One region of the Cobetia sp. BMC6 genome, then DNA from elsewhere that is predicted to be linked to it. Evidence: predicted binding sites of a transcription regulator. Region 1 holds the regulator's gene; the other holds the start of a gene.
What was found. Region 1 encodes LexA, which represses DNA repair genes until DNA is damaged. Its sites were predicted from a motif close to TACTGTNTANNTANACAGTA; they were not measured.
Positions count from the first base shown of each region.

Region 1 (12,088 bases):
TCAGTGAGCGCAGACGCCCCATGCTGGCCTTCATCGATTCCCACGCGCCGGGTAAGCCGGAGCCGCCTTATCCCGCCCATTGTGAGCAGGGCAGCGGCGAGGATGAGCTGGTGGCGGAACTTGCCTGGCTGGAGGAGGAGCCGCAGGCCACGCTGGTGCGCAAGGACTGCATCAATGGCTATGTCGGCGCGATTGATCCCCATACCCAGGTCAATGCGCTGCAGGATTGGGTGAGCGACGAAGGGCTGGAAACCCTGGTCGTGGTAGGCATCTGCACCGATATCTGCGTGATGGACCTGGTATTGACGTTGCTGTCGGCGCGCAATCACGGCCTGCTGGGCAAGGTGCGTGACATCATGGTGCTGGAGCCCGGCTGTGCCACCTACGACCTACCGGCCCAAGTGGTTGAGCAGCTGGGGCTTCCCGATACGGCGACGCATCCCCAGGCAGACAGTCATCACATCGGGCTTTACTGCATGGCGTCGCGCGGTGCGGTCATCGCCAGTCAGCTTGAGCTGACCTCTTGAGCAGATGTCGTGGGCTGCTGTCATGGGGTGAGCCGCATCTCTCGAAAAGTGTCGCCGCACAGAGGAATAGACGAATAGAAGGGTAGGCGAATAGAGAGATATTGAAGAGAGAGGAGGGCGACGCCAGGAAGGCGAAATTTCGCCACATGTCGCGCAGGCGATACCGCCCGTCTGCGCAAAAGGTAGTTTGATTACAACATCTGGCCATGAAAACGCCGCCTCTCTTGCGAGCAGGCGGCGTTTTCATGGGGCGACAGCCAGCGTCATTCAGGCGCGGGTGCTGACCCAGTCATTGGCGTCCGGCACGGCCACTTCGACTTCCTCGGAGATCAACTTCGAGTGGAAGAGGAAGTCCGCGCTGGCCGCATTGCTGGCGACCGGCACGTTCCACAATGCCGCCAGGCGCAGCAGCGCCTTGACGTCAGGATCGTGCGGCATCGGCGCGAAGGGGTCCCACAGGAAGACCAGCAGGTCCAGATTGCCTTCGGCGATACGCGCGCCGATCTGCTGATCACCGCCCAGCGGGCCGCTCAGCAGGCCCTCGACCTCGAGGCCCAGCTCCTTGCTGATGCGGCGGGCAGTCGTGCCCGTGCCCAGCAGCTGGTGACGGGACAGCTCATCGCGCCAGCGATTGGCCCACGCCAGTATTTCATCCTTCTTGCCATCGTGCGCCACCAGCGCAATGCGCTTGCGTGCTGGCAGGGTGCGCCGTGCCTGGCGCTTGGGTCGTTGTTCGCTCATTCCCTGGCCTCCTGAGGATGGGGCAATGTCGCTGGCCTCGCGCCCCGAAAGGCCCGGGGCGGGAGGCCAGCGAGGCCGATCAGTCGATGGTGCTGCCGACAGTGACGATCTTCATGGTGTTGGTGCCGCCATGTGCGTTCATCTGGTCGCCACGGGTCAGGATCACCAGGTCACCGCGAGTCGCGATGCCGCGAGCTTCCAGTTCCGCGATGGCGCGGCGGTTGATTTCCGCCGCCGGCAATTCGCTGGAATCGAAGGGCAGTGACACCACGCCACGGTAGAGCGCCATGCGACGCTGGGTCTTCTGATCCTGTGCCAGGCCGACGATTGGCAGGCCGGAGCGGATGCGCGAGGCGATCAGCGGGGTATAGCCGGATTCCGTCATGCACACGATGGCCACGACACCGGTCAGGTGGTTGGCGGCATACATCGCGGACAGCGCGATGGTCTCGTCGGTCTTGCTGAAGCCTTCGTGGATGCGGTGCTGGGATTCCTGCGCGGCACGCTCACGTTCGGCGCCCAGGCAGACGCGATCCATGGTCTCGATGGTCTCGACCGGGAAGTCGCCGGCGGCGGTCTCGGCCGACAGCATCACGGCGTCGGTGCCGTCGAGCACGGCATTGGCGACGTCGAAGACTTCGGCGCGGGTCGGCAGCGGCGCGCTGATCATGGATTCCATCATCTGGGTGGCCGTGATGACCACGCGGTTGAGGCTGCGCGCGCGGCGGATCATGCGCTTCTGCACGCCGATCAGCTGAGCATCGCCAATCTCGACGCCCAGATCGCCACGCGCCACCATCACGCCTTCACTGGCGAGGATGATGCCATCCAGCACGGCGTCGTCGGCGACGGCTTCGGCGCGCTCGACCTTGGCGATCAGGCCGATGTCACGGCCTTCCTCGCCCAGCAGTTCACGTGCCAGCTGCATGTCGGCGCCGCTGCGCGGGAAGGACACGGCCAGATAGTCGACACCGATATCGATGGCGGTCTTCAGATCAGCCTTGTCCTTGTCGGTCAGGGCTTCGGCAGACAGGCCACCGCCTTGCTTGTTGATGCCCTTGTTGTTGGACAGCTTGCCGCCGACCTTGACGGTGGTGTGGATCTCGTTGCCCTTGAGCTCATTGACCTCGAGCACCACACGGCCATCGTCGAGCAGTAGCACGTCGCCCGCGGCAACGTCATCGGCCAGTTCCTGGTAGTCACAGCCGACGCGCTCGGCGGTGCCTTCATCTCGGCCCAGGCCGATATCGAGGATGAACGACTGGCCTTCGCTCAGCTTGACGGCGGTATCCTTGAAGCGCGCGATGCGGATCTTCGGACCCTGCAGGTCGCCCAGCACGGCGACGCTGCGGCCCTGGGCGGCGGCGGCCTGGCGTACGGCCTCGGCGCGCATGCGGTGATCTTCGGGGCTACCGTGGGAGAAGTTGAGGCGTACCACATCGACTCCGGCACGAATCATCGCGTCGAGCACACCCGGCTTGTCACTGGCAGGGCCGAGAGTGGCGACAATCTTGGTGCGGCGGATCGGGCCGTTGAACGCGTGCGGCATGAAAGCATACTCCTTGAACACTGGCGTGATGGACTGGCTGATAACGCAAACCAGGTTGTTGTCATTTTACTACATTGAAGGCTGAAAGGGAGCCTGTCGAGTATCGTCGGCTGTCGTTGTCCATTCTCGTGATCACGATCGGGACTGCAAGGGGGGGCGTGAAGTCTGCCGAGAGATTGTTGCGAATACGTTGCCGTGGGTACGCGGACACGGGCTGGGGCCTGAGGGTCTGTCGCGCTACGTCATGCGGGGCGGCCCGCCATTTCGACGCCTGACAGCCAGGCGTCGCAGGCTCTGCGGCAGCGTCGTGGTGACCGCCCCGTCACGCCAATGTCCGCTGGCTGGCTTTCACTGACAGCCATTCCAGTGCTACCTATATAGTGGCAATACCCTGCTGAGCGAAATTTCCGCTCATCGGCCCAGCGCAGGCCCCTGTACCGGACCCGTTGACCGCGGTCATGTGCTGGTGACCTATGCTCAAACCCGGCTCGGAGGCCGGATTGCCCGCGACCACATGCCTGACGGCTGTCGATGTCATTCGGCGCAAGCCGCATGCTGACGTGGCGGGTGGCAGGGCATGTCTCGAGGCTGTCGCAGAGGCACCCTGTCGAGCCGTCCCGTCGAGGCGTCAGTCTCAACATTGCTGGTCAGCGCTGAAATGCTGGGGTAGGGTAGGCGCATTTTTCGGCTGGGACAAAACCCAGCGCGACGAGTCATTCGCCGGCGCAATCAGCGCCGGCCAGGAGATGCGAGCAACCATGGGCAAGTCACTGGTGATCGTCGAGTCGCCTGCCAAGGCCAAGACCATCAACAAGTATCTCGGCAACGACTTCGTGGTGAAGTCGAGTGTCGGGCACATCCGCGACCTGCCGACCAGCGGTAGCGGCAAGCAGGCCACCGACCCCAAGGAACGTGCCCGTCAGGCGGCGGAGACTCGCAAGATGTCGCCCGAGGCCAAGGCGGCTCACAAGGCACAGAAGGCCAAGACCCAGTTGATCCGCCGCATGGGGGTCGACCCGGAGAATGGCTGGGAGGCGCATTACGAGATCTTGCCCGGCAAGGAGAAGGTCGTTTCCGAGCTGACGCGTCTGGCCGAGAAGGCCGACACCATCTATCTCGCGACGGATCTTGACCGCGAAGGTGAGGCGATTGCCTGGCACCTGCGCGAGACCATCGGTGGCGACGATTCGCGTTACAAGCGCGTGGTGTTCAACGAGATCACCAAGAAGGCGATCACGGCAGCCTTCGATGAGCCGGGCGAGCTGAAGATGGACCGCGTGCATGCCCAGCAGGCGCGCCGCTATCTGGATCGCGTCGTGGGCTTCATGGTCTCGCCGCTGCTGTGGGCCAAGGTCGCCCGTGGTCTGTCCGCCGGTCGTGTGCAGTCGGTCGCCGTGCGTCTGATCGTCGAGCGCGAGCGCGAGATCCGCGCCTTCATCCCCGAAGAGTTCTGGGATGTCCACGCTGAGCTGGCCGCCGCCAGTGGTGAGGCGATCCGTTTCGAGCTGGCACGTCAAGATGGCAAGGCCTTCCGTCCGACCAGCGAGAAGGAGACGATGGATCGCATCGCGGCGCTGCGCACGGCCAGACTCGCGATCACCAATCGTGAAGACAAGCCGACGCGCTCCAAGCCGAACGCGCCGTTCATCACCTCCACCCTGCAGCAGGCGGCCAGTGGTCGTCTCGGCTTCTCGGTCAAGAAGACCATGATGATGGCCCAGCGTCTCTACGAGGCGGGTTACATCACCTACATGCGTACTGACTCGACCAATCTGTCGGCGGACGCGGTGGCCACGGCGCGCGACTTCATCAGCGAAGAATACGGCAGCAACTACCTTCCCGAAACGGCCAACGTCTACTCCAGCAAGGAAGGCGCCCAGGAAGCGCACGAAGCGATTCGTCCTTCCGAAGTGTCGCGCCGTGCGACGGATCTCGCCGGCATGGAGCGTGACGCCGAGCGTCTGTATGAGCTGATCTGGCGCCAGTTCGTGGCCTGTCAGATGCTGCCGGCCGAATACCTGTCGTCCACGCTGACCATCGAAGTGGATGGCTATGAGCTGCGCGCCAAGGGCCGTGTGCTCAAGTTCGACGGCTACACGCGTGTCATGAAGCCGATGGGCAAGAAGGAAGAGGACCAGTCGCTGCCGGATCTTGCCATCGGCGAGAAGCTGGACCTGGTCGAGCTGCAGCCGCTGCAGCACTTCACCAAGCCCACGGCGCGTTACACCGAGGCCAGCCTGGTCAAGGAGCTGGAAAAGCGTGGTATCGGTCGTCCGTCCACCTATGCCGCCATCATCTCCACCATCCAGGACCGTGGCTACGTGGCGCTGGAAAACCGTCGCTTCTATGCCGAGAAACTGGGCGACATCGTCACCGATCGCCTCAGCGAGTCCTTCAAGGATCTGATGGACTTCGGCTTCACGGCGCGCATGGAAGACTACCTCGATGAGGTGGCCAACGGTGGGCGCAACTGGCGCGAGCTGCTGGACACCTTCTACGCCGAGTTCAAGGCCGAGCTGGACCACGCCCAGTCCGAAGAGGGCATGCGTCCGAACCAGCCGGTGCCGACGGACATCGCCTGCCCGACCTGCGGGCGTGAGATGCAGATCCGTACCGCCTCGACCGGGGTCTTCCTGGGCTGTTCCGGCTACAACCTGCCGCCCAAGGAGCGCTGCAAGACCACCATCGATCTGCTGCCGGGCGATGAGGCCGTGGCGGCCGATGCCGGTGAAGATGCCGAGACGGATGCGCTGCGCGCCAAGCGTCGCTGCCCGATCTGTGCCACCGCGATGGACAGCTACCTGATCGATGAGCAGCGCAAGCTGCACGTCTGCGGCAATAGCCCGGACTGTGTCGGTCACGAGGTCGAGGAAGGTCAGTTCCGCATCAAGGGCTACGATGGCCCGGTGATCGAGTGCGACAAGTGCGGTTCCGACATGCAGCTCAAGACCGGGCGTTTCGGCAAGTACTTCGGCTGCACCAACGAGAATTGCAAGAATACCCGCAAGCTGCTCAAGTCCGGTGAAGTGGCGCCGCCGAAGATGGACCCGATTCCGATGCCGGAACTTGCCTGCGTCAAGGTCGAGGACCACTACGTGCTGCGCGACGGCGCCAGTGGCCTGTTCCTGGCGGCCAGCCAGTTCCCCAAGAATCGCGAGACGCGCCCGCCGCTGGTCAAGGAGCTCAAGGCGCACGCCGACGAGTTGCCGGAGAAGTATCACTTCATTCTCGAGGCCCCGGATCAGGACCCGGATGGACGTCCGGCACAGATTCGCTTCTCGCGCAAGGTCAAGGCTCAGTACGTCATGACCGATGAAGATGGCAAGGCGACCGGCTGGAAGGCGACCTACGACAACGGCCGCTGGGTCGTCGAGGACAAGCGCAAGGGAGCCAAGAGCTGATGAGCCAGCGTGCCCGTACCAATCAGCTGCTGTATCAGGCCGAGTTGCTGCTGGCCCAGTCAGCGGTCTCTGGCGACGATGAGCATGCCGTGGCGCGTCGCATGGCCGGTGAAGAGGGCGCGCTCGCCCTGCTGGAGCTGGCGCTGGCCTCATTGCTGGAAGAGTGTGCCGTGACGGCGCGCTGGCCGCAGGGGAGCTGGCGCGAGCGCTTGGCCACACCACCGACGCCCATTGCCGAGGTCGAGCAGCTGCGCAGCCTGCTGGAACGTCCTGACAGCTGGTTGTCTGAGCTGATCGCGGATGTGACTCGTCTGCATGAAGAGGGTGGCGTCGCTCGCCGCGAGGAATCGCGTTCGCGGGGTGATGGTCTGATCATCGCGGCAGCCTCGAGCGACTCGCTGGCCGAGCGTCTCAGCGCCGCCATCACGGCATTCAAGGCGCTGCTGCCGCAGCTGCGCGAATCGAGCGTCGAGTGGTAGGTCAAGGCGCTGATATGGCGCTGCACGCTGGTGATGACTGGCGCATGGCGATCGGGTGACGTTTCGCCTTCACGGGTGCTAGACTGATCGCATTGTGGCAAGCCCTGCACTCTCCGGTACGACCATGGCTCTGGCTGTGGTCGTACTTTTTTCTGCGTCGCTGATGGCAACGCGGTGCCGGGCTTGCCAGCCGTCGCGCTGACGATTACAACGACGCCGGTATCTCACGAGGTGCCGTGCAGGAGGAATGACGTGTCCGATCCCGCCGTACTTGAAATTGTGCAAATGGAAGATGGTGAAGTGATTCTGCGCGCCGCGGAAAGCGAAGGTGAGCCGCTGCTCAGCATTCGCATTTCAGACGAGGCCGCTGATCTGCTGCGTGACAATCGTTTCGAGGTCGCGCGTGAGATGATCGACCACGCCATCACCCGGACTCGCCTCTGGGATGGCGAAGAAGACGAGGATGAGCAGTCAGAAGGCATCGTGCACTGATGCATCGCTCGCGCTTCGCGCACAAAAAAACCCGCCTCGAGGCGGGTTTTTTTGTGCAATGCGTGCGGCTTTTCTGTTGCTTAAAGCGCAGCTGGTCAAGGACTCAGTGCAGGCCACCATCGCGGATGACGCCTACCCCGAGACCCTCGATCTCCAGGCTGTCCGTGCGCAGGTCGACCTTGATCGGTGAGAAGTCCTCGTTTTCGGCTTCCAGCCACACGTAGTGCCCGTCACGACGGAAGCGCTTGACGGTGACTTCATCTCCCAGGCGTGCCACCACGATCTGCCCGTCACGCACGCTGGTGGTGCGGTGCACGGCCAGCAGGTCGCCTTCCAGAATTCCCACATCCTTCATCGACACGCCGCGCACACGCAGCAGGTAGTCGGCAGCCGGCGAGAAGTAGTCGCTCGGCAGCGGGCAGTGACGGTCGATATGCTCGCTGGCAAGAATCGGGCTGCCGGCGGCCACTTCCCCGATCACCGGCAGACCATCGTTGGCGCTCTCGTCGACGTCAGCCAGCGACGGCACGCGAATGCCGCGTGAGGTGCCCGGCACCATCTCGATGGCGCCCTTGCGCTTGAGGGCACGCAGATGCTCCTCGGCGGCATTCGGCGAGCGGAAGCCCAGCGCCTGGGCGATTTCGGCCCGCGTCGGCGGGTAGCCAGAGGACTTGATGGTCTTGATGATGAAGTCGAAGACATCCTGCTGGCGCGGAGTAAGCGGCTGGGTCATGGCATTGCCTTTGGCCTGGGCGGCATCTTGAGCTGACGGCACGGGGTGTGCATCCATACAACTGTCATTGTATCCAGTCATGGCAGTCATGCAAGGCATCGTGGCTTGTGTGGAGGCCTCAAAGGGCAGGTAGTCGTCGAGATATCGCTGTCTGCCGACTTGGCTTGTCGATATCCAAGGCAAGCTGTCGAGAGGGCAATCCGGTGTGGCCCTGCGGGGTGGTCTGTCACCGAGCACGGCGAGTCCTTGAATCGGAACGGTCTGCATTGAAGGAATATCAGGCTCGACTAAACCTTTGGCGTTTGAAACGCGAGAGAATTGTCAGTCGTGACATGGCGCGCTAGAATCAAAGTGTTTCAAACGAATGTTCGCCGATGGCAGTGTTCGGATGTGTCGTGCTCACGTGTGCCGTGGTCAAACGAGCCGATATCGTACGTGGCCTTCCGGTGAACCTGCACCACCTCATGAGAGAGTCGCCGCGCGGCGCTTGCGTCGTGACCTACGACTCCAGTCCTCTTCTACCTGACAAGGGTTCCGCCCATGGCCCAGACCGATACCGTTACCCGCATCCTCGATACTGCCGAGGTGCTGTTCGCCGAGCGTGGTTTCGCCGAGACCTCACTGCGCAACATCACCAGCAAGGCCAAGGTCAATCTGGCGGCGGTGAACTACCACTTCGGGTCCAAGAAATCGCTGATCCAGGCGGTCTTCGCGCGCTATCTCGATCCATTCAGCGAGCGTTTCCACGCGGCGCTCGACAGTGTCGAGCAGCAATACGCCGGGCGTCAGGTGCCGCTTGAGGTCCTGCTGGAGGTGATGGCGCGTACCGTGCTGGAGGTGCCGGCCGAGCGCAACAGCCTGCGCACCTTCATGCGCCTGCTCGGGCTTGCCTACACTCAGGGTCAGGGCCATATGCGGCGCTATATCCGCGAGCATTACGGCACGGTCTTCAGCCGCTTCGCCGAGCTTCTGAAGCTTGCGACCCCTGATCTGCCGGACAACGAGCGCTTCTGGCGCCTGCACTTCATGCTCGGTAGCGTGATCTTCACCTTCTCGGGCCTGGATGCACTGCGGGATATCGAGGAGGCCGAGTATGGCCATCACACCACGGTGCGTGAGCTGATCCAGCACATGCGTCCGGTGGTGGTCGCGGCGATGGCAGCGCCGTTGCCGGCCTCGCTCGGGGATGGTGAGGCGGTCACCCAGGCGGCCAGCTGATGGCCTGCTGGGTAGCGGTGGATCTCTCGCGCCAGAGCCTTGAGATACGCAATGACGCGCCGAGTGGCAGTCGTGATGCGCCGCCCTGCGCGGCTGCCCCTGACGCGCTGGTGCACGCCTGCGCGATCTCCAGCGGCCTCAACGGTATCGGCGAGCTCGATGGCAGCGGTTGCACGCCAACCGGCTGGCATGTGATTCGTGCCGCCATCGGGGCGGGCAATCCGCGTGGCGCCGTCTATCGCGGACGGCGCTTCACGGGCGAGGTATTCACCCCCGAGCTTGCCGAGGAGCATCCAGAGCGTGACTGGATCCTGACGCGCATTCTATGGCTCAGTGGCCGCGAGCCGGGCATCAATCGCGGTCGCAATGCCCGCGGTGAGCGGGTCGATAGCCTGCGCCGCTACATCTATTTTCATGGCACGCCCAGCACGGAGCCCATGGGGATAGCGGCGTCCCACGGCTGCATTCGCTTGCGCGATGATGACCTGCTGCGACTCTTTGCCGAGGCTGTGCCAGGCACTCCGGTGCTGCTGCATCCCTGAAGGCGTTGGTGTACGAGTCTGATACCCTCCATGAGCTGCCGCCGGAACCTGGGTGACAGCCCCTTGCCGGGGCGCAGCTGGCCGCGACTGTTCGATAGGGGTTCAGTCGGCTAGAATTGCGCCTTTCCTCGCGCTGGCAGCCTGATTCATCGTGTTTCTTCCAGGCTGCCGAGCCCCGTAAAAGACATGAAGTCCCGGCGGTTGTGAATCCTCTCTTCACGGGATATCACTGCCGCAGGCCATGGACAGGAAGGATGACATGACACAGCCACTGGGCTCCGTAATGGTCGATGTTGCGGGGCTGACCCTCGCCCGCGACGAACGTGAACTGCTGGCACGCCCTGCCGTCGGGGGCGTCATCCTGTTTGCGCGCAACTGTGCCTCTCCCGAGCAGGTACTGGAGCTGAGCCGCGAGATTCGCAGCGTCAATCCCCACCTGCTGATCGCCATCGATCAGGAAGGCGGGCGCGTCCAGCGCCTGCGCGAGGGCGTGACACGCCTGCCGTCGATGCGCAGCCTGGCGCAATGCTGTCTCGGGCGTGACTGTGATGGCTGCGGCGAAGACGCCCAGGCCGCAGGCCTGGGTCTGGCACGCGATGCCGGCTGGCTGCTGGGCATGGAAATGGCAGCCATCGGCTGTGATATCACCTTTGCGCCGGTACTGGATATCGATGTGGCTGGCTCGACCATCATTGGCGATCGCAGCTTCGGCGCCACGCCGGAAGACGTCATCGCGGTGGGCGGCGCCTTCATCGACGGGCTGCAGGAGGCGGGCATGTCCGCCGTCGGCAAGCACTACCCGGGGCATGGTGGCATCTCGGCAGATACCCACCTGGAACGCGTGGTCGACCCGCGTCCGTTCCGCGAGCTGCGCGAGCATGATCTCAAGCCCTTCGCGGCCCTCGCCGAGCGCCTGGGCGGCGTGATGCCGGCGCATGTGATCTATCCGGATTTCGATGCACGTCCCGCGGGCTTCTCGCCCAGCTGGTTGGGCCTGCTGCGCGAAGAGTTCGGCTTCAAGGGCGCCATCTTCTCCGATGATCTCGGCATGGCGGCGGCCGTCGCGGAAGGCAGCCCGGCAGAGCGTGCGCGCCTGGCGCTGGACGCTGGCTGCGACATGGCGCTGGTCTGCAATGACCCTGCCGCCGCGCGCGAAGTGCTCGACAGCCTCGATGATGATGAGCAGCGCCACCGAGGCAAGCGCCAGGCGCGACTGCGCTATGCACGGGCTCGCCCGACGCTGGATGGTCTGGTGGGGCTGTCACGCTGGCGGCGCACCCACGCGCGGCTCGAATCGATGGCGGCCAGTCAGGCATCACAGCAGGTCGCCATGCCTTCGGGCACGCTAGGCAGCACCGAGGCGTCTGACGCACGGTCGGCCTCTGAGTCCGGTAACGCGCAATAATCAGGCACGCGGTGCCTTTTTCGAGTCGAAGACTGGCAAGGAATTCCCATGGCTGAGCAATCCGCCACCGAGGCTGCTGCCGACAAACTGGCAGCGCCTGCCGAAGAGATGATCAATCAATGGGTCGAGCCGCTGCGGCAATGGGTCGAGCAGACCTTTGGCCTGCCGCTGTGGGGCATCAATCTCGCTCTGCTGCTGCTGGCGGTGCTGTTGCTGCACCTCATCGAGCGAGTGGTGCTCACCCGTCTGGCGGCGCATGCCGAGAAGAGTCGCAACCTGTGGGATGACGCCTTGGTACATGGCCTGCGTCATCCCTTGTCATTCTGGCTCTACAGCATGGGGGGGTTGCTGGCGCTCGGCATCATCGCCGGCCAGTTCAGCCTCGGCGAGGCCGAGAAGTACCTGGGCACGGCGCGCCAGATCGTGACCCTGCTGGCGCTGGCCTGGGCGTTGATCCGCATGGTCAAGCGCTTCGAGGCGCTGCGCACCATGCCGCCGCCCGGCACCAACGTCAACGCCATGGATGCCACCACGGCCTCGGCGATCAGCAAGCTGCTGCGTGCGGTCGTGGTCGTGCTGGTGGGGCTGGCCATCCTGCAGAATCTCGGCGTCTCGCTGTCCGGGGTGCTGGCCTTCGGCGGTGTCGGCGGTATCGCGGTCGGCTTTGCGGCGCGGGATCTGCTGGCCAACTTCTTCGGCGCCCTGATGATCCATCTCGACCGGCCCTTCAAGGTCGGCGACTGGATCCGATCACCGGACCGCGAGATCGAGGGCACCGTCGAGGATATCGGTTGGCGCCTGACGCGCATCCGCACCTTCGACATGCGGCCCCTCTACGTGCCGAACGCCATCTTCACCAGCATCTCGGTGGAGAATCCGTCACGCATGTACAATCGCCGCATCTTCGAGACCGTGGGGCTGCGCTATGAGGATGCCGCCCAGATCGGCCCCATCGTTGCCGCGGTACGCGAGATGCTGGAAGGCCATGACGAGATCGACCA
Region 1 covers NZ_JAKUMF010000002.1:285,288-297,375, forward strand. Annotated here, with positions in the region: gene MKZ40_RS05470 (isochorismatase family protein) at 1-527, shown strand, start outside; gene MKZ40_RS05475 (methylglyoxal synthase) at 795-1,268, opposite strand; gene pyk (pyruvate kinase) at 1,348-2,817, opposite strand; gene topA (type I DNA topoisomerase) at 3,576-6,218, shown strand; gene MKZ40_RS05490 (DUF6586 family protein) at 6,218-6,697, shown strand; gene MKZ40_RS05495 (hypothetical protein) at 6,950-7,189, shown strand; gene lexA (transcriptional repressor LexA) at 7,293-7,922, opposite strand; gene MKZ40_RS05505 (TetR/AcrR family transcriptional regulator) at 8,463-9,140, shown strand; gene MKZ40_RS05510 (L,D-transpeptidase) at 9,140-9,682, shown strand; gene nagZ (beta-N-acetylhexosaminidase) at 9,942-11,087, shown strand; gene MKZ40_RS05520 (mechanosensitive ion channel family protein) at 11,136-12,088, shown strand, end outside.

Region 2 (12,088 bases), on a different contig from region 1:
TTCAGGCAGGTCGGCTGCGCCTGCCTTGGATTCAGCACGGTTAGGCTGTGCCGCGCGAGGGTCGATGTCCAGGTCCGGCACGATGACGGTTTCCTGGTCGATGTCGCCACTCTTGTCGATGTTGGAGAGTGAATCGCCTGCGAAGGTCAACGTCACACGCTTGTTGATGATTTCGCCATCCGCTTTCTTGAGGCGATAGACGTAGTCCCAGCTATCCTCACTGAAGGGGGCGGTCAGCAGCGGTGAGCCCATCACGTAGATGACCTGTTCGCGGCTCATGCCCGGCTTCAATTGCTCGACCATTTCCGGCTTGATCAGGTTGCCCTGAGGAAGGTCGCGCTTGTAGACGCTGAAGTAGCTGCACCCGGTGAGCAGCGACAGGGCGCTGCAAAAGGCGACTGTTTTGATCAAGTTTTGCATTTGCCCTGAAGATTCCCTATCGTTTTGCCTTGGCCGATCATACCTGATACATCAAGCGACTGCGAAGAGTACCCCAGCATGGCCGATCAGAACCATGAACTGCGCAAGGCGGGACTCAAGGTGACCCTACCGCGAGTCAAGATCCTGCAGATCCTCGAGAAATCGACGGATCGACACCTGAGTGCCGAGGACGTGTACAAGGCGTTGCTTGAGGCTGGCGAAGATGTCGGTCTGGCGACGGTTTATCGTGTGCTCACCCAGTTTGAGACAGCGGGACTGGTGATGCGCCACAACTTCGATGGCGGTCACGCTGTCTTCGAACTGTCCCAGGAAGAACACCATGACCACATGGTATGTCTGGACAGCGGCGAGATCATAGAGTTCTGTGATCCCGAGATCGAGCGCCGTCAGCGCGAGATCGTCGAGGAGCACGGCTATGAGCTGGTCGAGCATGCGCTAGTGCTCTACGTGCGCCCCAAGGGTGACAAGAGCGATAGCTGACGCGGGTTGCGTCAGGGATGACGTGGCCGGAGAGCCTTCTCCGGCCAGAGACACGAACGGCCGCCCTCAAGGGCGGCCGTTCGTGTCTCTGGCGTTCATTTTTCCTCGATCCATGACTCCAGCGCTCGTCTTGCCGGGGAGTGTCATTGGACGAATGGACGTCAGCAGCGGTGCATGGAGGTCGACGGCAGCGTTCAGTGGCGGCTGTCGGCAGCGCCCAGCATCTCGCGGGCATGGGCGAGGGTCTGCTCGGAAAGGTGAATGCCGCCCAGCATGCGTGCCAGCTCGCGCACGCGGCCGCTTTCATCCAGCAGCGCCATGTGGGTGCGGGTCGTGTCCTTCTCTGCCTGCTTCTCTATATGCAGGTGCTGATGCGCCTGTGCGGCGACCTGCGGCAGGTGAGTGACGGTCAGCACCTGACCCTTGTCGCCCAGCCGACGCAACAGTTGACCGACGATCTCGGCAGTGGCGCCGGAGATGCCGACATCGACTTCATCGAAGACCAGGCTGGGGATGGTCGAGCGACTGGCGGCCACGACCTGGATCGCCAGCGACACACGCGAGAGCTCGCCGCCGGAGGCGACCTTGGCCAGCGCACGTGGCGGCTGGCCCGGGTTGGCGCTGATGCGGAAGTGGATACGCTCCATGCCTTCCGGTTGCGGACGCTCCCGCGCCTCGATGGCGACCTCGAAGGTGGCCTTGCCCATGCCCAGGAAGGCCAGCTGATCCTGGATGTCGCTGGCCAGTTGCGGGGCGGCAGTGGCGCGTCTGGCGCTCACCTCACTCGCCAGCCCCTTCCAGGCCTCGCGACGCTGAGCCACTTCTTCGCGCAAGGCTTCGATGGCCTCCTCATCGCCACCCAGGCCGTCGAGTTCTTCGCTCAGGCGCTGATGAAGGCCATGCAGCTCGTCCGGCATCACATGATGCTTGCGCGCGATATGATGGATGCGGCTCAGGCGCTCATCGACGAAGGCGAGGCGCTCGGGGTCGAGTTCGGTGACTTCCACGAAGCGGTGCAGCTCACGCGCCGCTTCCTCTATCTGGATGCGCGCTTCCTCGAGCATGCCCAGCGCACTGGCCAGTGAGCCGTGCTCGTTGCCCGGCAGATGCGCCAGGCGGGCCAGGGCCTGGTTGAGGCGAGACAGCGCACCTTCTTCGTCGTGATCACAGCACTCGGCGGCGGACTGCGCCTCGGCCAGAATCTGCTCGGCATTGGCCAGCGTTTCCTGCTCCTGCTCCAGGGCTTCCAGTTCCCCTTCGCATAGCGCCAGTTCATCGAGCTCCTCGACCTGATAGCGCAGCAGCTGGCGGCGCGCACGCACTTCATCGCCATCATTGCTCATGCGCTTGAGACGACGATGCGCCTCCTGCCAGTGACGGAAGTCCTCGCGCAGCTGGGCGGCCTGAGTCTCCAGGCCCGCATATTCGTCGAGCTGACGCAGGTGCGTCTCTTCCTTGAGCAGGGAGTGATGGGCGTGCTGGGAGTGGATGTCGATCAGGTGCTCGCCCAGCTCGCGAAGGTCGGCGATGGTGCAGGGTGTGCCGTTGATCCAGGCCTTTGAGCGGCCGCTGGCGGTGATGACGCGACGCAGCAGGCAGTCGTCGCTGCCTAGTTCGCGTTCATCCAGCCACTGGCGAGCGTCGTCAAGCTCACTGATATCGAAGCGCGCGATGAGGTCGGCGCGGTCGGCGCCATGGCGCACGCTGCCGGCATCGGCACGCTCGCCCAGGCACAGGCCGAGGGCGCCGAGCAGGATGGACTTGCCGGCACCGGTCTCGCCGGTGATGGCGGTCATGCCGCGGCGGAAATCGAGTTCCAGCGTTTCGACGATGGCAAAATCTTGGATGGCGAGTTGCAGCAGCATGACTACCTCCGAGGGGGGCTTTGACGTACGCCGTGCTGGGGGAACATCAGCGGACCCGGACTCGATGGGCGGGCTACGGTGTCGCCATACAGTATGTTTATACAGTGATCATGGCTTTTTATACAGCACGTTCGGGTGGCCTTCAATCCATGCCGGGTTCAGTGGGGAGAAAAGCCCGCGGCAAGGCTTGAGAAGCGATGTGCTGTCCCCATATAGAGGCACTGACACTTTCAGTCGGCAGCAATGGCCTGGCCTTGCTGCCTCTCAAGGCAACTCATGGCCTGTCTGTCAGCCAGTGCGTGTGATGCTTCGCGACACGCTCAGCAGGCCACGAATCAGGGCAATGGCGCATAGACGCCGGCCCGCAGGAGATCAGCATGGCTCAGGACCCGCAGACCCCGATGGATGAAGAGCTTCAGCGTGCCGCTCGCGATGCCGAGCCGCAGCCGGAAACGCCGGAAGGTGAAGTGATCGACAACGTACTGGATGCCGACGATACCGGCGGCGAAGGTACTCTGGTGGACAACCCGGAAGCCGAGATGCTGGCCGCTCAGGTCGAAGAGCTTGAGCAGGCCGTGAAGGAAGCCAAGGACCAGGCGCTGCGCGCGGCTGCCGATGCGCAGAACGCGCGCCGTCGTGCCGAGCAGGACGCCGAGAAGGCGCGCAAGTTCGCGCTGGAGAAGTTCGTCAAGGAAATGCTGCCGGTGGTGGATTCCCTCGAGAAGGCGCTGGAATCCATGTCGGGTGACGAAGCGGCCAAGACCCACGTCGAAGGCATCGAGATGACCTTGAAAATGCAGCTGGATGCCCTGAACAAGTCAGGCGTCGAGCAGCTGGACCCGCACGGCGAGCCCTTCGATCCGGAATACCATCAGGCTGTCGCCATGGTGCCGTCCCCGGACGCGGAACCGAACAGCGTCATCGACGTGATGCAGAAGGGTTACACCCTCAATGGCCGCCTGGTGCGTCCGGCGATGGTGGCAGTCAGCAAGGCCTCATGAGGCCTGCGCGCTCCCAGCGCCCAGTCGGCGTTGGATCGCGCCCTGTGGGGGCTCAGGGCGATCCGGCCCGGGAAAATTTGCCCGGCCGGGTCTTGAAACCCTGACACGCGACCCCATCTAGAGAAACAAGTTCAGGCACCGACACAAGGTGCCGACATCCAGACTTATCTTTCAGGCTAGCAATAGATTCGAGGTATACGATTATGGGACGCATCATCGGTATTGACTTGGGTACTACCAACTCCTGTGTGGCAGTGCTCGACGGCGAGAAAACCAAGGTCATCGAAAACGCTGAAGGCGGTCGCACCACACCGTCCATCATCGCTTACACCGACGACAACGAGATTCTGGTCGGCCAGTCGGCCAAGCGTCAGGCAGTGACCAACCCGGAGAACACCCTCTTCGCGGTCAAGCGTCTGATCGGTCGCAAGTTCAAGGATGATGTGGTTCAGAAAGACATCAAGATGGTGCCGTACAAGATTGTCGAAGCCGACAACGGCGACGCCTGGGTGCAGGTGAAAGACAAGAAGATGGCACCGCCGCAGATCAGTGCGGAAATCCTCAAGAAGATGAAGAAGACCGCGGAAGACTACCTCGGTGAAGAAGTCACCGAAGCCGTCATCACCGTTCCGGCCTACTTCAACGATTCCCAGCGTCAGGCGACCAAGGATGCCGGCCGCATCGCGGGTCTCGACGTCAAGCGCATCATCAACGAGCCGACTGCCGCAGCCCTCGCCTACGGCATGGACAAGTCCCGTGGTGACAAGACCATCGCGGTCTACGACCTGGGCGGCGGTACCTTCGATATCTCCATCATCGAAGTCGCCGACGTCGACGGTGAGACCCAGTTCGAAGTGCTCGCCACCAACGGCGACACCTTCCTGGGCGGTGAAGATTTCGACATGCACCTGATCAACTACCTGGTTGACCAGTTCAAGGCAGACAGCGGTATCGACCTGTCCGGCGACAACCTCGCCATGCAGCGTCTGAAGGAAGCCGCCGAGAAGGCCAAGATCGAACTGTCCAGCGCTCAGCAGACCGACGTGAACCTGCCGTACATCACGGCTGACAACACCGGTCCGAAGCACCTGAACGTCAAGGTGACTCGTTCCAAGCTCGAGTCTCTGGTCGACGACCTGGTCGCACGCTCCCTGAAGCCGTGCCAGACCGCGCTGTCCGACGCCGGCCTGTCCGCCTCCGAGATCGACGATGTCATCCTGGTCGGTGGTCAGACCCGCATGCCGCTGGTGCAGTCCAAGGTAGCCGAGTTCTTCGGCAAGGAAGCACGCAAGGACGTCAACCCGGATGAAGCGGTCGCTGTCGGTGCCGGCATCCAGGGCGGCGTGCTGGGCGGTGACGTCAAGGACGTGCTGCTGCTGGACGTGACGCCGCTGACCCTCGGTATCGAGACCATGGGTGGCGTGCTGACGCCGCTGATCGAGAAGAACACCACCATCCCGACCAAGAAGTCTCAGGTGTTCTCCACCGCTGAAGACAACCAGGGCGCGGTGACCATCCACGTCCTGCAGGGTGAGCGCAAGCAGGCCGCGCAGAACAAGTCTCTGGGGCGCTTCGACCTGGCCGACATTCCGCCGGCACCGCGCGGTGTGCCACAGATCGAAGTCGCCTTCGATCTGGATGCCAACGGTATCCTGAACGTGTCCGCCAAGGACAAGGCGACCGGCAAGGAACAGTCCATCGTCATCAAGTCTTCCGGCGGCCTGTCCGACGACGAGATCGAGCAGATGGTGCGTGACGCGGAAGCCAACGCCGACGAAGACAAGAAGTTCGAGGAAATGGTCCAGCTGCGCAATCAGGCCGACGGCATGATTCACGCGACCAAGAAGACCCTGACCGAAGCCGGTGACAAGGCTGAAGCCAGCGAGAAGGAAGCCATCGAGACGGCGATCTCCGAGCTGGAAGAAGCCCTGAAAGGCGATGACAAGGATGCGATCCAGGCCAAGCTGGATGCACTGACCGAAGCGTCCGGCAACCTGGCGCAGAAGCTCTACGCCGAGCAGGGCGCCCAGGGTGAGCAGGCTGCCGAAGGTCAGGCTGGCAAGAAGCAGGACGACGACGTGGTTGACGCCGAGTACGAGGAAGTCAACGACGACAAGAAGTCCTGAGGGATTTCTTGAACGACGTCTGATGACAGCGCGGGAGCCTTGTGAAGGTGTCCCGCGTTGTCGTTTGCATCGGTGACGCCCTGCGCTAGCCGCGAGCCACCGGTGACAACCGGCATTCCAGAACAGACCGGCAGCCTCAGGCTGCCAGCAATCCAGGCGGACCTGATCCATGTCCAAGCGTGATTATTACGAAGTGCTTGGTGTCGAGCGTGGCGCCGACACCAAGGACATCAAGAAGGCGTACCGACGCCTGGCCCAGAAGCATCACCCGGACCGCAACCCGGATGATGAAACTTCGGCCGAGAAGTTCCGGGAAGTCTCTGAAGCCTACGAAGTGCTGTCCGACGCTGACAAGCGCGCCGCCTATGACCAGTTCGGTCATGCCGGTGTCGATGGTCAGGGCGGCGGCGGCTTCGGTGGCGGCGGCTTTGGCGGTGGTGGTGCCGGCGGCTTCGGCGATGTGTTCGGCGATGTCTTCGGTGACATCTTCGGTGGCGGCGGTGGTCGTCGCAACCCGAACGCTCCGCAGCGCGGCAGCGACCTGCGTTACAACCTGGATCTCGATCTGGAATCGGCGGTTGCCGGTACCACGGTCGACATCCGCGTGCCGCGTCTGGCGGCCTGTGACCACTGCGATGGCGATGGTGCCGAGCCGGGTTCCAGCAAGGAAACCTGCCCGACCTGCAATGGCATGGGCAAGGTGCGCATGCAGCAGGGCTTCTTCGCGGTCGAGCAGGCGTGTCCGACCTGCCACGGTCGTGGCGAGAAGATCAGCGTGCCGTGCCGCAAGTGTCACGGCGAAGGCCGCGTCCAGGAATCCAAGACCCTCTCGGTCAAGATTCCGCCGGGCGTCGATACTGGCGACCGCATCCGTCTGAATGGCGAAGGCGAGGGCGGTGTCAATGGCGGGCCGTCCGGTGATCTGTATGTGCAGGTCAACCTGCGCGAGCACGAGATCTTCAAGCGCGATGGTCGTCACCTGCAGTGTGAAGTGCCGATCAGCTTCGTCGATGCGGCGCTGGGCGGCGAGCTCAACGTGCCGACCCTCGACGGACGTGTCGTGCTGAAGATTCCGGCCGAGACCCAGACCGGCAAGCTGTTCCGCCTGCGCGGCAAGGGTGTCAAGCCGGTGCGCGGCGGCCCCGCGGGGGACTTGCTGTGCAAGGTGGTCATCGAGACCCCGGTCAGCCTGAATGAAGAGCAGAAGGAGCTGCTGCGTCAGTTCCAGCAGAGCCTCGGTGATACCGGCAAGAGCCATTCACCGAAGGAGAACAGCTTCTTCGATGGCGTGAAGAAGTTCTTCGAGGACATGAAGCCCTAGGCATTCGCCTTGCCATTCGCGGGCCAGTTCCGTGGATGGCCTTCATGCCAGAGAGCCCCGCACTCGACAATTCGAGTGCGGGGCTCTCGCGTTTCAGGCCCGGTGACTCAGCCAGGCAATCCAGTCCAGTGGCTCAATCCGGCAATTCAGTCCAGTAACGCAGCCCGGGGCATGGCTATTCCGGCGCTGATTCAGCCGTGAAGGCTTCTGGTTCGATGACCGCAAAGCAGCTCAGCAGCGTGGTCTGGAAGCTGCTGAAGTTGTCATCCGAGATCATCAGGAAGCGATTGCCTTCCAGATGCGTGAGCCCTTCGAAGTTGTCCAGCGACCAGCCGTCGCCGCTCGACAGGCGTGCCAGGGTGCGTACCTCGGCCTGGGTGCCGGGCTCGCCGAGATGCGCGCGGCGCAGACTGATCACCAGCGGGAAGGGCGGTGAGAAGGCGCGCTCCAGCATCAGCATGTCACCGTCGGGCAGCATCTCCATCGCGGTCAGGCTCGAGCCGGTGTCGCTGGCCAGCGGGTAGCTCCACTCGTGCTTGTCGTCGAGGCTGAAGATGCGCGTCATGCCCTCGCTCATGCCCTCGGGCGTGGCTTCCAGCCCGGCGAGCATGCCGTATTGCGGGTGCAGGGTCAGGGCCTCCATGCCGTTGTTGGGCGCCGCGCCACGCGCACCCATCGGGGTGAAGGGCTCGCTGACGGCCAGGCCGCTGGGCAGGAAGTGCTCGACACGTGGCTGCTGCTCGAAGCTGATCACCAGGCGGGAATCGCCGCGGCGGTCATTGTTCGCGCGCAGCAGCTGCAGGCCCTCGGCATCACTGAGGGCGCCGCGCAGCGAGACATCGGTCTCGTCGCGCAGGGTGTAGGTATTGAGCGCCTTGGCTCCGACCAGCTCGCCATGGCGGAAGGCGAGCCGCAGACGATGCAGCCAGCCGCGGTCCGACACGGCATACAGCAGTGACTCGTCCTGGTCCCAGCCGATGTCCGACAGGCCACCGACGGGAGTGTCATCCAGCCATTTGCCCGGCAGCCTGAGCGTGCCGCACCACTGGATTTCCGGGAACTCGCTCTTCTGCTCCGGCGATGCCAGCGTGTAGGGGCGCGGGTGGACGCCGCAGGCGCTCAACAGGCTGGCGAGCGCTGCGGTGACAGCGATGGTCTGGAGCATGCGCCAGCGGCGCGAGGCGAAGAATTGGCGTGCAGGCATGCTGACTCCGGAGACTGGGCGGTGAAGAGAAAAATGACGATCAACAGGAGACAACCCGGTACGAGGCTACTCTAGCGCGTAACCGGCACAAATACATGACGTCAGCCAACGCTGCAGGCGGCTGATATACTCGTGGCACAGCATAGGTGGCACGCTCGGGGCATGCTCGCGGGCTGTCACCCTCAAGACCCACAACAGGCAGGAGTCAGCATGACCCGTATCGCAATCATGGGCGTCGCCGGACGCATGGGACGCACGTTGGTCGAGGCCGTCGGTGCAGTGGAAGGTCTGACGCTGGCGGCGGGCATCGTCGAATCCGGCAGCTCCCTGGCGGGCGTCGACATCGGTGAGCTGGCCGGTCAGGGCCGTCTGGGCGTGGTCGCCAGCGACAGTCTGGCTGCCGTGGTGGATGACTTCGATGTGGTGATCGACTTCACCGCACCGCAGGTGACACTGGCCAACCTGGCGCTGTGCGCCGAGCACGGCAAGCGCATGGTGATCGGCACGACCGGTTTCACGCCGGAGCAGCTCGAGCAGCTGGATGGCTACCGTGACAGCGTGCCCTTCGTGTTCGCGGCCAACATGAGTTCCGGCGTCAACCTGACCCTCAAGCTGCTGGAGACCGCCGCGCGTGCCCTGGGCGATGCCGGCTATGACATCGAGATCATCGAGGCGCACCACCGTCACAAGGTCGATGCCCCGTCCGGCACGGCGCTGGCGATGGGCGAGGCCGTGGCACATTCCATCGGGCGTGATCTCGCCACCCATGGTGTCTTTGCGCGTGAAGGCCAGTGTGGCCCGCGTACCGACAAGGAAATCGGCTTCGCTACCGTGCGTGCCGGTGACATCGTCGGCGAGCACACCGTGATGTTCGCCACCGAAGGCGAGCGCATCGAGATCACCCACAAGGCGTCGAGCCGCATGACCTTCGCCAAGGGTGCGGCACGCGCGGCCGAATGGCTGTCAGGGCGTGAAGTCGGCCGCTATGACATGCAGGATGTGCTGGGGCTCAAGTGAGCGAAGTGGAGAGCAAAGGGGCAAGCGGAATGCAGAGCGAAGCGCTGAGATGACCGTCTGGCGACATTCAGGAGCATTTCTTGAAAGCTGTCTTGGTGGGCAGGATGCGGCGCAAGTGTGAGCCATTGGGGCCGCCTTGTGCCGCTGGACTGCCTCGCTTTGCAAGTGGTGTGCAGTGTACTGGCCCGGCCAAGGGTTTCGTCAAGCTGACCGCAGCGACGAAACGGCCGTATCGTGGGCCTTGTCGCCTGCTGGCGGGGCATGCGCGGGGTGGTCAGCACTCAAGGATTCCGGTAATCTCTACCCAATTTGGCCACGTTCTTGGCCGCCCTATTGGGCCGCCCTATTGGTTGCCGTTTTGGCAGCGCTCGGGCCAGCAGCATTCCGAAGAATGATAACAAGCGGGATGAAACCTGATTTTTCGGTTTCGTCCCGCTTTTTTGCAACCTGAATTTGCCGCTTCTGGCGCGCGTCTGTCCAGTGACAGGCGCCTGGCAGAAGTCGGCAGCGGGACACAGGCTCGGCGAATGCCGAGCACGATAATCAAGCAGCATGTCCGGTGTTCGACCGCGGATTCCGGGCAGGAAAGTGGACACTATGGGGAGGACGTTGCGTTGATCAAACCCGCGATACTGGCCTTGGAAGACGGCAGTGTATTTCACGGCAGCGCCATCGGTGCTGATGGGCAGACCAGCGGCGAGGTAGTGTTCAACACTGCCATGACCGGCTACCAGGAAATCCTGACCGATCCCTCCTACACCCGACAGATCGTCACTCTGACGTATCCGCACATCGGCAATACCGGCATCAACGACGAGGACACCGAGTCCGAGAGCGTCGCAGCCGCCGGCCTGGTCATCCGCGACCTCCCGCTGCTGGCCAGCAACTTCCGCTCCACTCGCTCCCTCGATCAGTACCTGCGCGACGAGAATGTCGTCGGCATCGCTGACATCGACACGCGTCGCCTGACGCGCATCCTGCGCGAGAAGGGTTCCCTGAACGGTGCCATCCTCGCCGGTGAAGATGCCCGGGGTGATGACGCCGTGGAACGCGCGCTGGAAGCGGCACGCGCCTTCCCGGGTCTGAAGGGCATGGACCTGGCCAAGGAAGCCTCCTGCAGCGAGCAGTTCGAGTGGCACGAAGGCGAATGGACACTGGGCGAAGGCTACGCCGATACCCGTGAGTCCGAACGCCCCTTCCACGTGGTCGCCTACGACTACGGCGTCAAGCACAACATCCTGCGCATGCTGGCCTCCCGCGGCTGCCGCCTGACCGTCGTGCCGGCGCAGACGCCTGCCGCTGAGGTGCTGGCGCTCAATCCGGATGGCATCTTCCTGTCCAACGGCCCGGGTGACCCCGAGCCCTGCGACTACGCCATCACGGCGATTCGTGAAGTGCTCGAGACCGACACGCCGGTCTTCGGCATCTGTCTGGGCCACCAGCTGCTGGCACTGGCCTCCGGCGCGACTACGGTCAAGATGGGCCACGGTCACCACGGTGCGAACCACCCGGTGCAGGGCCTCGACAGCGGTGTGGTGATGATCACCAGCCAGAACCACGGCTTCGCAGTGGATGAAGCGGGCATGCCCAGCAACCTGCGCGCGACCCACAAGTCGCTGTTTGACGGTAGCCTGCAGGGCATCGAGCGCACCGACCGCCCGGCCTTCAGCTTCCAGGGGCACCCGGAAGCCAGTCCCGGCCCGCAGGACGTCGCCCCGCTGTTCGATCGTTTCATCGAGATGATGCGCGCGCGACGCTGAGCCGAGCGCAGGCCCGAGGGCCTGATCCATCGTTGAGTTCAGTCACCAGATCATTGCGGGAAGAGACATGCCTAAACGTACAGACCTGAAAAGCATCCTGATCATCGGCGCCGGCCCCATCGTCATCGGCCAGGCGTGCGAGTTCGACTATTCCGGCGCACAGGCCTGCAAGGCCCTGCGTGAAGAGGGTTACCGGGTCATCCTGGTCAACTCCAACCCGGCAACCATCATGACCGACCCGGTGATGGCCGATGCGACCTACATCGAGCCGATCACCTGGGAAGCCGTGGCGCGCATCATCGAGAAGGAACGCCCGGATGCTGTCCTGCCGACCATGGGCGGCCAGACCGCGCTGAACTGTGCACTGGCACTGGAGCGCGAAGGCGTGCTCGAGCAGTACGGCGTCGAGATGATCGGTGCCAACGCCGACACCATCGACAAGGCCGAAGACCGTGATCGCTTCGACAAGGCGATGAAGAAGATCGGTCTGGCGTGCCCGAAGGCCAAGGTCGCGCACTCCATGGAAGAAGCCTGGGAAATCCAGGCCGAGCTGGGCTTCCCGTCCATCATCCGCCCCAGCTTCACCATGGGCGGTTCCGGCGGCGGCGTGGCGTACAACCGTGAAGAATTCGAAGAGATCTGCCATCGCGGCTTCGAGCTGTCGCCGACCCGCGAGCTGTTGATCGACGAGTCGCTGCTGGGCTGGAAGGAATACGAGATGGAGGTCGTTCGTGACAAGAACGACAACTGCATCATCGTCTGCGCCATCGAGAACTTCGATCCGATGGGTGTGCACACCGGTGACTCCATCACCGTCGCCCCGGCCCAGACTCTGACCGACAAGGAATACCAGCTGATGCGTGATGCGTCGCT
Region 2 covers NZ_JAKUMF010000004.1:45,785-57,872, reverse strand. Annotated here, with positions in the region: gene bamE (outer membrane protein assembly factor BamE) at 1-420, opposite strand, end outside; gene fur (ferric iron uptake transcriptional regulator) at 499-921, shown strand; gene recN (DNA repair protein RecN) at 1,116-2,786, opposite strand; gene grpE (nucleotide exchange factor GrpE) at 3,164-3,787, shown strand; gene dnaK (molecular chaperone DnaK) at 3,991-5,913, shown strand; gene dnaJ (molecular chaperone DnaJ) at 6,083-7,234, shown strand; gene MKZ40_RS09720 (esterase-like activity of phytase family protein) at 7,410-8,438, opposite strand; gene dapB (4-hydroxy-tetrahydrodipicolinate reductase) at 8,649-9,455, shown strand; gene carA (glutamine-hydrolyzing carbamoyl-phosphate synthase small subunit) at 10,070-11,215, shown strand; gene carB (carbamoyl-phosphate synthase large subunit) at 11,283-12,088, shown strand, end outside.
Region 2: recN (DNA repair protein RecN) is a predicted target of LexA. The motif match lies at 2,874-2,893, and genes of this name have one in related genera.